2 regions of the Micromonospora sp. NPDC023869 genome follow, and region 1 is predicted to be linked to the other one. Evidence: riboswitches for the same ligand, from Rfam matches in the RefSeq annotation. Region 1 holds a riboswitch; the other holds the start of a gene.

Region 1 (4,206 bases):
CCGGTTGATGCCGGAGAGCAGCACCGACGGCGGCGGCCCGAACGCGCCGTGCACGGCGATCAACGCGATGAAGCCGGGTGAGCCGCCGACCCCGAAGGCCGGTACCCCGGCCAGATCCGGCAGCGGATGCTCACGGACCACCACCTGCCCGTCCTGCTCCACGGCACTCATCGCGGCGCTGGTGCCGCTCGCCTCCTCCAACGGTGCCGCGACCACCACGTCCAGCCCTCGGTCGACCGCCGCCCGGGCCAGCGCATGGATGCCCGGCGCGGCGATCCCGTCGTCGTTGGTGATCAACACTCGCAGGGTCATGCGCCACCCACCCGGTGGGCCAACTCGTCGGGGGTGGTGCGTTCCTGCCGGCGGACGCCGGCCGGCTCCAGGCGTACCCGGTCCACCAGGCCGGTGATCGAGTCCAGCCGCCCGGTGCCCAGCCCGTGCCGGGTGACGTTCAGCGCGCCGGCCGCCGCGCCGGTCCGGATCGCGGTGCGTACGTCACCGCCGCGCGCCACCACGGCGGCCACGCTGGCGGTCATCGAGTCTCCCGCACCGCGCGGGTCGGCCGCCTCCAGGCGGGGCATCTGCACCTCGAAGACCTCGCCGTCGACGAGGGCCAGCGCCGGCTTGTCGGCACGGCTGACCACCACGTTCTCGGCGCCGGTGGCGTGCAGCTCGTACATCGCCCGGGTGAGCTGCTCCTCGTCGTCGTCGGCCGCGCGGCCGTCGGCGATCAGCTCCTCGTGGCTGACCTTGACGAAGAACACCCCGCTGTCCAGCACGGCGGTGAGGTGGTCGCCGCAGAGGTCCACCACCACCCGGCTGCCGTTCGCGCCGAGGTCGGCGGCGAAGCGCCGGTAGAGGTCGGCGGGGACCAGCGACGGGTCGTTCGGGCCGCTCAGGATGCTCACCGCCGCCCGCAGCCCCTCGCCCAGCGACAGGTTGTAGAGCTCGTCCAACTCGTGTCGACTCAGCGGCTGCCCGGTCACGTCGACGATCTCCTGCCGGGTGCCCTCGCGGCGGTCGTGCACGTACCCGCCGCTGCCGCCGGAGTCCCGGGCCACCACCTTGAGGTCGACGCCCTCGCTGACCAGCAGGGGCTCCAGCACCTGCCCGATCTCGCCGCCGAGCGCGGTGCAGAGCACCACGTCGACGCCGTGCGACAGCACCATCCGGGCCTGCCAGACGCCCTGACCGCCGGGGTGCAGGTGCAGCTCCGGAGTCTCGTTGGGCTGGTCGATCGTGACCGTGAGCAGTGGGGTCGGCGCGAAGACCATCACATGTCCGGTCGCCGCGCTCACGACGCACCGTCGCACTGGGTCCGCTGCGGTCCGCTCATAACCGTTCCTCCCGGTCGCCACGAAATGTCCGCTTCGATGTCGACGGTAACCAAGGTGGCCGCAGAGCGCGCGGCGACGGGCGGGGCGGAACCGAGGCAGCCGCCTCGGAGTGCGGGAACGACGACGCCGGGTGGACCACCCGCGAGGGCGGCCACCCGGCGTGCCGTGTGGATCAGTACACCGACAGGTGCACGTGGTTGGTGTGGTCGCTGGACGGGTCGCCCCGCGCGCCGCTGTACGTCCGCCAGCCGCTGCTCGGCAGCCAGATCTGCTTGTACCAGATCACGTAGAGCACGGCGAGACGGTCGGCGTTGTTGACGTAGAACGCCGCCAGGTTGTTGCCGTACGTCCGGTCGCCGCCGGTGGCGACCCCGCCGAAACCGTTCTTCTGCGCCGCGAAGTCGCAGGCCCGACCCTTCGGGTGCTCACCCGAGCCGCCCGCGCGGTAGCAGGAGACGTACCGGGTGAAGCCGGCCGCCTTGGCCTGGTTGAGCGCGTGCAGGGTGCGGGGCGTGATGCAGCCGTTGGCCGGGGTGGGATCGTTGACGCTGCACGACTCGGCCGGCCAGGAGCCGTTGGAGTTGCGCGGTGCCGGCTTGGCGGTGGCGCTGCTGGAACCGCCGCCACGTGCCGGGGTCCGGTTGGCCCGCTCCTGTGCCGCAGCCCGCTCGGCCCGCTCGGCGCGCTCCTCGGCCACGGTCAGCGAGCGCTCGGCCTGCTCCTTGCGCTTGGCCATCACGGCCACCTGCTTGCGCTGCTCCTGCACCTCGACGTCGAGGGCCTGCTTGGTCTTGCTGACCTCGTCCCGGGTGGTCCGCAGGTCCCGCAGCGCGCGTTCCTCGTTGGCCGCCACCGCGTCCAGCGCCGCCGCACGGTCCATGAAGCCGGCCGGGGAACCGCTGTTGAGCAGCGCCGACGCGGCACCGAGCCGGCCGCCGCGATACGCCTGCGCGGCGATCTCGGCTACCTTGTCGCTGCGTTCGGTGAGCTGACCCTCGGTCGTGGTGAGCTGCTCGGCCAGCTTCTTCTGCCGGACGACCGAGCGGTCCAGGGCGGTCTTGGCGTCGAGGTAGCCCTTGCTGGCCGCCTCCAACTGGGCGCGCAGCGCCGGTGTGCCGCCCTCGTCGCCGACGTCACCGGGGGCTGCGGAGGCAGCGCTGAACGGAGCGAGCGCGGCGCCCAGGGCGAGGGCGAGCCCCGCAGCGATCAGGGCCGCCGTACGGGCGGCCGGTCTCACGGTTGCCACTGCTGGCATGCACATGTCCTTCCGTCAGCCGCCGACCGGGTTAGCTGACGGGTTCGGGACGGAAGATCCCTACCGCTGGACGCGGATGCACCCCTGGAACATGGTTCCCCGGTTCGCCCTGGCGGGCGATTAGGCGGCGGTCACCGCCGGCACCGTCGAGTGCCGCCTGGCGGAGACCGGGTCCGAGCCTACCGGTGCTGGTGGGGCTGGTGCAGCCGGTGTGACTCCTGGTGTTCCCCTGATCACCAGTAAACCAGACAAATGGGATTATTGTTGCCTTTCGCATTCCTCGTCCCGCTACCACTCCACCGTCCCACAGGCACCTGCGCTCGTCCCGGGCTCGATCTGCAACGTGGCGTGCGCGATGTCGAAGTCCTCGCGCAGTGCCGTACGGGCCGCGCGGAGCACCGTGCCGACCTCGACGCCCTCGGCGGTGGTCAGGTGGGCCGAGGCCACCTCCATCCCGGAGGTGAGCGTCCAGACGTGCAGGTCGTGGACGCCGGCCACGCCGGGCACCGCGGCCAGCCGGTCATGCACCGCAGTGACCTGGAGGTGCTCCGGGGCGGCCTGCACCAGGATGCGGACCGCCGCCCGGCCCAGACGCCAGGTACGCGGCAGGATGAACGCGCCGATCGCGACCGCCACCAGCGGGTCCGCCCACCACCAGCCGGTCAGCGCGATCAGCGCCGCCGCCGCGATCACCCCCAGCGAGCCGAGCAGGTCGGCCAGCACCTCCAGGTACGCCCCGCGCAGGTTGATGCTCTCCCGTGCCCCGGGTCGCAGCAGCGCGAACGCGACCAGGTTGGCGAGTAGGCCGAGCGTGGCCACCACCAGCACCGGCCCGGTACGCACCTCCGGTGGGTCGCCGAACCGGCGTACCGCCTCCACCAGCACGTAACCGGCGACGCCGACGAGCAGCACGGCGTTGGCCAACGCGGCGAGCACCTCCAGCCGATAGAGGCCGAAGGTGCGCTGTGGATGCGTGTCCACGCGTCGGGTGGCGGTCACCGCCGCGAGCGCCATCCCGATGCCGAGCACGTCGGTGAACATGTGCCCGGCGTCGGAGAGCAGAGCCAGCGAGCCGGTCCACAGAGCGGTCACCGCCTCCACCACCATCAGGACGGCGAGCAGCACGAACGCCGCCCACAGCCGGCCGGAGTGGCGGTGTGCGGCGTTCGACACCGAAGCGTGGTGGTGGTCGTGGCCCGCGCCCACGCAGACACCTTGCGTGCTGCGCCCCGCCGGGGACGGATCTATGCCGACATTGCTATATGTGCGCGCTCAGCCGGTCGGGTCGATCGTGGTCAGCCGCTGGGTGGCCCGGGACAGGGCGACGTAGAGCGTACGCACGCCGGAGCCCGGATCGGCACGGATCTCACCGGGGGCGACCAGCACCACGCCGTCGTACTCCATGCCCTTGGCCTCCAGGCTGGTCACCACCTGGAGGCGCTCGCCGCCGAGCCCGCCCAGCCAGGCCGCGACCTCGTCCCGGCGCGGCACCGGCGTGATCACCCCGACGGTGCCCTCGACCTCGCCGAGCAGCGCGCTCGCGGCGGTCAGCACGCTGGTCTCCAGCTCCGCCGCCGGCACCACCAGTGCCACCGGGTCGACCCCGGTGGTCCG
Region 2 (4,206 bases), on a different contig from region 1:
GTCAGGCGGGGCCGGCACCGGTCGGTTCAGGCGGCGCGGACATGTCGGGCCGCGCGGGTCCGGTGGGGCGTGGGCCGGGCGGCCTGCGGGGTGGCGCCGGCCGGGTCGAGCCAGACCTGCACGGCCGGCTCACCGACCAGCCCGCCGGTGGCGGCGCGCTCGTGCCGGGCGAGCATCGCCACGTCGACGGTGAACTCGAACAGACGCCAGTCGGCGTGCGGGGCGGCGCGGGCCGCGAGCGCCAACCGGGCCACCGTGGCGTCGTCGGTGACGGGTCGGGCCCGGCCGGCGACGTACGCCTCGTCGTCGCTCTCCTCCGCCGGGAACGAGTGGAGCGCGTAACGCCCGTCGCGTTCCAGGTCGCGCCGCTTCGGTGAGTCGATCACGAAGCAGAACAGACCGTCGTCGGTGATCACCGGGGAGACCGGGTGCACCCGGGGCCCGCCGTCGGCGCGGACCGTGGCCAGATAGCCGAAGCCCGGGCCGTACTGCTGCATGAGAAGACGGATCCCGTCGGCGAGTCGGGGCTCGTCGACGGCGAAATCGGACCAGGAAGCCATGCCGACATCCTATCGAACATACGTTCTAAGCAGGTAGTCCGACACGCAGGTCACGACTACCGGCCGCTAAGGTGTGGCGATGCTGCTCTCCGACCGTGACCTGGTCTCCGAGATCAAGGCCGGCACCCTGGCGCTGGAGCCCTTCGAGCCCACCCTGGTGCAGCCGTCCAGCATCGACGTCCGCCTGGACAAGCTGTTCCGGGTGTTCAACAACCACCTGTACACACACATCGACCCGGCCACCCAGCAGGACGATCTCACCTCGCCGGTGGAGGTGCCCGACGGCGAGCCGTTCGTGCTGCACCCGGGCGAGTTCGTGCTCGCCTCCACGCTTGAGGTGATCTCGCTCGGCGACCAGCTCGCCGGCCGGCTCGAAGGCAAGTCCAGCCTCGGTCGCCTCGGCCTGCTGACGCACTCCACCGCCGGCTTCATCGACCCCGGCTTCTCCGGTCACGTGACGCTGGAACTGTCCAACGTGGCCAACCTGCCGATCATGCTCTGGCCCGGCATGAAGATCGGCCAGCTCTGCATCTTCCGGCTCTCGTCGCCCGCCGAGCACCCGTACGGCTCGCTCGTCTACGGCTCGCGCTACCAGGGGCAGCGCGGCCCGACGCCGAGCCGCGCCTGGCAGAACTGGCGCACCTGGCCGACCCGCTGACCACCGGCGGGCCCGCGCCGCGCGGACGCGGGCCCGTGGTCGTCCGCCCGGCGACTCAGCCGGGCCGACCGAAACTGTGGATCGGACTGGTGTCCATCCGCTTCATCGCGATCGGCTTGCCCGCACGGGAGGCGTGCACCACCCAGCCGCCACCGACGTACATCCCCACGTGGTGCAGGTCGCGGAAATAGAAGACCAGGTCACCCGGGCGCAGGTCGCCGCGACCGACCGAGGCGGTGACCTGCCGCTGCCGCGCCGCGTTGTGCGGCAGCGCCACTCCAGCCCGCGCCCACGCGGCCAGCATCAAACCCGAGCAGTCGTACGCGTGCGGCCCCTCGGCCCCCCACGAGTACGGCTTGCCGATCTGGGCGCACGCGAAGGTGACCGCCTCACCGGCCGGGCCACCCGGATAGGTGGCCGGACAGGGCGCTGGCCGCAACGGACCACCACCCCCGTCGTCGTGCGCTCGCAGCCGCAACCGTTGCAGCCGCTCGATCTCGGTGTCGATCTGCCGCCGCTTCCCGGCCAGGTCAGCCTCGGTGCGGGTCAGCTCGGCGATGGTGCGGTCCAGTCCGGCTCGGGCGGCGGCGAGTTCGTCCCGCAGCTCACGCGCCTGGCGTACATCCTCCTGCTGGAAGCGTGCGTACCGGTCGAGCACGCCGAGCTGGGCGATGACCTCGCCCGGCGACCGGCTACCCAGCAGCGTGTTCACGGCGCGGACCGGCTCGCCGCGGTACGCCCGCGCGGCCAGCGCACCGACCCGCTTCATCGCCTCGTCCACCTGCTGCTGCAACGGGGCGATGCGAGCGGTCAGGGCGTCCGCCTCGCGGCGGGTGCCAGCCAGGTCCTGCCGGGTCGCGTTGTGTCGTTCGATGACGGCTTCGAGCCGATTCCAGTCCTCGTCGATCTGGCGCTCGATGTCGTCGACCGTGGGGTCGGCGTGGGCCGCCGTCGCGCCGCCGGTCAGCAGAACGGCGGTCGCGGCGAGTGCGGCGAGTGCGGTGGTGCAGCGGTACCAGCGGAATCGCGGCGCATCCGTCGTCGGGCCGGGCTTCGCCGACCGGTACGACGGAGGCCGCGGGGCATGGTGTGCCACCGGGCTGCGTACTCCTTCTTCCCAGACCGCCTACCGGGTTAGCTGACGGGTTCGGGCGGGAAGGGGGCGCCCTACCGCGACATCGCGGACTCACCCCGGGAACCTGGGTCCCCGGCTCGCTCGTACAGCGACTCGGCGGTGTCGGACCGTCACCGCCCCGGGTGGGCGGTCGTGCCAGCGGCCCGACGATTGACCAGCGTAGGGACGACCAGTGTCGATACGCAACACACCCACACCGTCACTCTCGGTGCATTAATCCGACAACGAAGAAGGCCCCCGGTCGCTTGACCGAGGGCCTTCCGTGGTTCCTGCGTACGCGCTCAGGCGTCAGCCTGGTCGACGGAACCCGGCGACCGGCATCGTCGTGATCGGCGAGACGTTGACCGGGACACCGGCACGCGCCGCGTGCACCATCGTGTTGTTGCCCAGATAGATCCCGACGTGACTCACGTCGCTGCGGAAGAACACGAGGTCACCGGGGCGGGCGTCGGCCCGCGAGATCGCCTTGCCCTCGCGCCACTGGGCGCCGGTGAAGTGAGTCAGGGAGATACCCGCCGCCCGGTACGCGTACTGGGTGAGACCGGAGCAGTCGAACGAGTTCGGGCCGGTAGCACCCCAGACGTACGGCTTGCCGACCTGCGCGCAGGCGGTCCGGATGGCCGTCCGGGCCGCGTCACTGACCACACCGTTGATGGTCGGGCAGTTGGTGGTCTTGACCGTGGTCACCGGCAGGGACCGCTCCAGCCGCTTGATCTCGGCGTCGATCTGCTTCTTCTTCGCCGCGAGCTGCTTCTGCTTGGCCTCCTGGTCGACGATCAGCGCGTCGAGCGTGGCCTTCTGGTCGTCGTACTTCTTCCGGATCTTCATGACGCCCTCGAGCTGACGGCGCTCCTCCCAGGCCAGCCGGTCGAGGAGGGCCATCTGCTCACCGAGCTGGTCCGGCTTCGCGTTGAGCAGCACCGCGCCGAGTTCCTGCGAGGGGCCGGTGATGTAGTACCGGGAGGCGAGACCCGCGACCCGGTTCATCGCCAACTCGGTCTCCAGGGCCAACGGCTGGATCTTCTTCTCCAGCTTGTCGACCTTCTCGCGATTGACCCTCAGCTCCGAGCGCACCTTGTTGAACTGCTCGATGGTGGGTTCGAGCTGCTGCCACTGCTTGTCGATCTGGCGCTCGATCTCGTCCACCGACGGCTCGGCGTACGCGGGCGCGGCGACCAGACCAGCACCGACCGCAGCGGCGGCGACCAGGACGACCAGACGGCGAGCGACCTTGCGCAGCCCGCGCGCGGGGGTGGGGCGTCCCGGCGCATGACGATGGAGGGGCATGGTTGCCACCGGCACCGACTCCTTTGCGACCGACCACCGGGCGTCCCGCTAGCGGTAAGGGGCGAGACAGACGACCCACGGCGGTCGGTGCCCCACATTAGGGGAACGCGCGCGGCGGAATCAAGGCGACCAACGGCTCATTCACCTTTGCGCGACCGATCGCACACAAAGGGTGTCGACCAATTCGTTACAGTTATCCACGCCAATATAAAAATCGGGACGTGTCGGCATCCGTACAGATGCCGCCACGTCCCGACGTACGCGCTGGTCACCCGGCGACCGGCTCGCCCTCCTCGGCGCCCCGGGCCTGCTCGGGCTTGACCGAACGCAACAGCACGCTGGCCACGTCGACCACCTCGACCTGGTCGCCGGCGCCCTTGCCGTTGACTCCGTCACTCAGCATCGTCGAGCAGAACGGACAGCCGACCGCGACGGTCCTCGCACCGGTGGACATGGCCTCCTCGACCCGATCCACATTGATCCGCTTGCCGATCCGCTCCTCCATCCACATGCGCGCGCCACCGGCGCCGCAGCAGAAGGAGCGCTCGCTGTTGCGCGGCATCTCG

What was found. Region 1 has a riboswitch for cyclic di-AMP ahead of ACZ31C_RS20180 (coiled-coil domain-containing protein). Riboswitches for the same ligand answer to the same signal wherever they lie in the genome.
Region 2: another riboswitch for cyclic di-AMP. It lies ahead of ACZ31C_RS03885 (NlpC/P60 family protein); the one in region 1 lies ahead of ACZ31C_RS20180 (coiled-coil domain-containing protein).

The regions. Positions count from the first base shown of each region.
Region 1 covers NZ_JBVHKD010000007.1:98,882-103,087, forward strand. The annotation lists gene surE (5'/3'-nucleotidase SurE) at 1-312, opposite strand, end outside; gene ACZ31C_RS20175 (1-phosphofructokinase family hexose kinase) at 309-1,274, opposite strand; gene ACZ31C_RS20180 (coiled-coil domain-containing protein) at 1,510-2,592, opposite strand; cyclic di-AMP (ydaO/yuaA leader) riboswitch at 2,597-2,729, opposite strand; gene ACZ31C_RS20185 (cation diffusion facilitator family transporter) at 2,881-3,798, opposite strand; gene ACZ31C_RS20190 (HelD family protein) at 3,865-4,206, opposite strand, start outside.
Region 2 covers NZ_JBVHKD010000001.1:900,254-904,459, forward strand. The annotation lists gene ACZ31C_RS03875 (pyridoxamine 5'-phosphate oxidase family protein) at 27-560, opposite strand; gene dcd (dCTP deaminase) at 640-1,218, shown strand; gene ACZ31C_RS03885 (NlpC/P60 family protein) at 1,274-2,314, opposite strand; cyclic di-AMP (ydaO/yuaA leader) riboswitch at 2,327-2,462, opposite strand; gene ACZ31C_RS03890 (C40 family peptidase) at 2,642-3,640, opposite strand; gene ACZ31C_RS03895 ((Fe-S)-binding protein) at 3,909-4,206, opposite strand, start outside.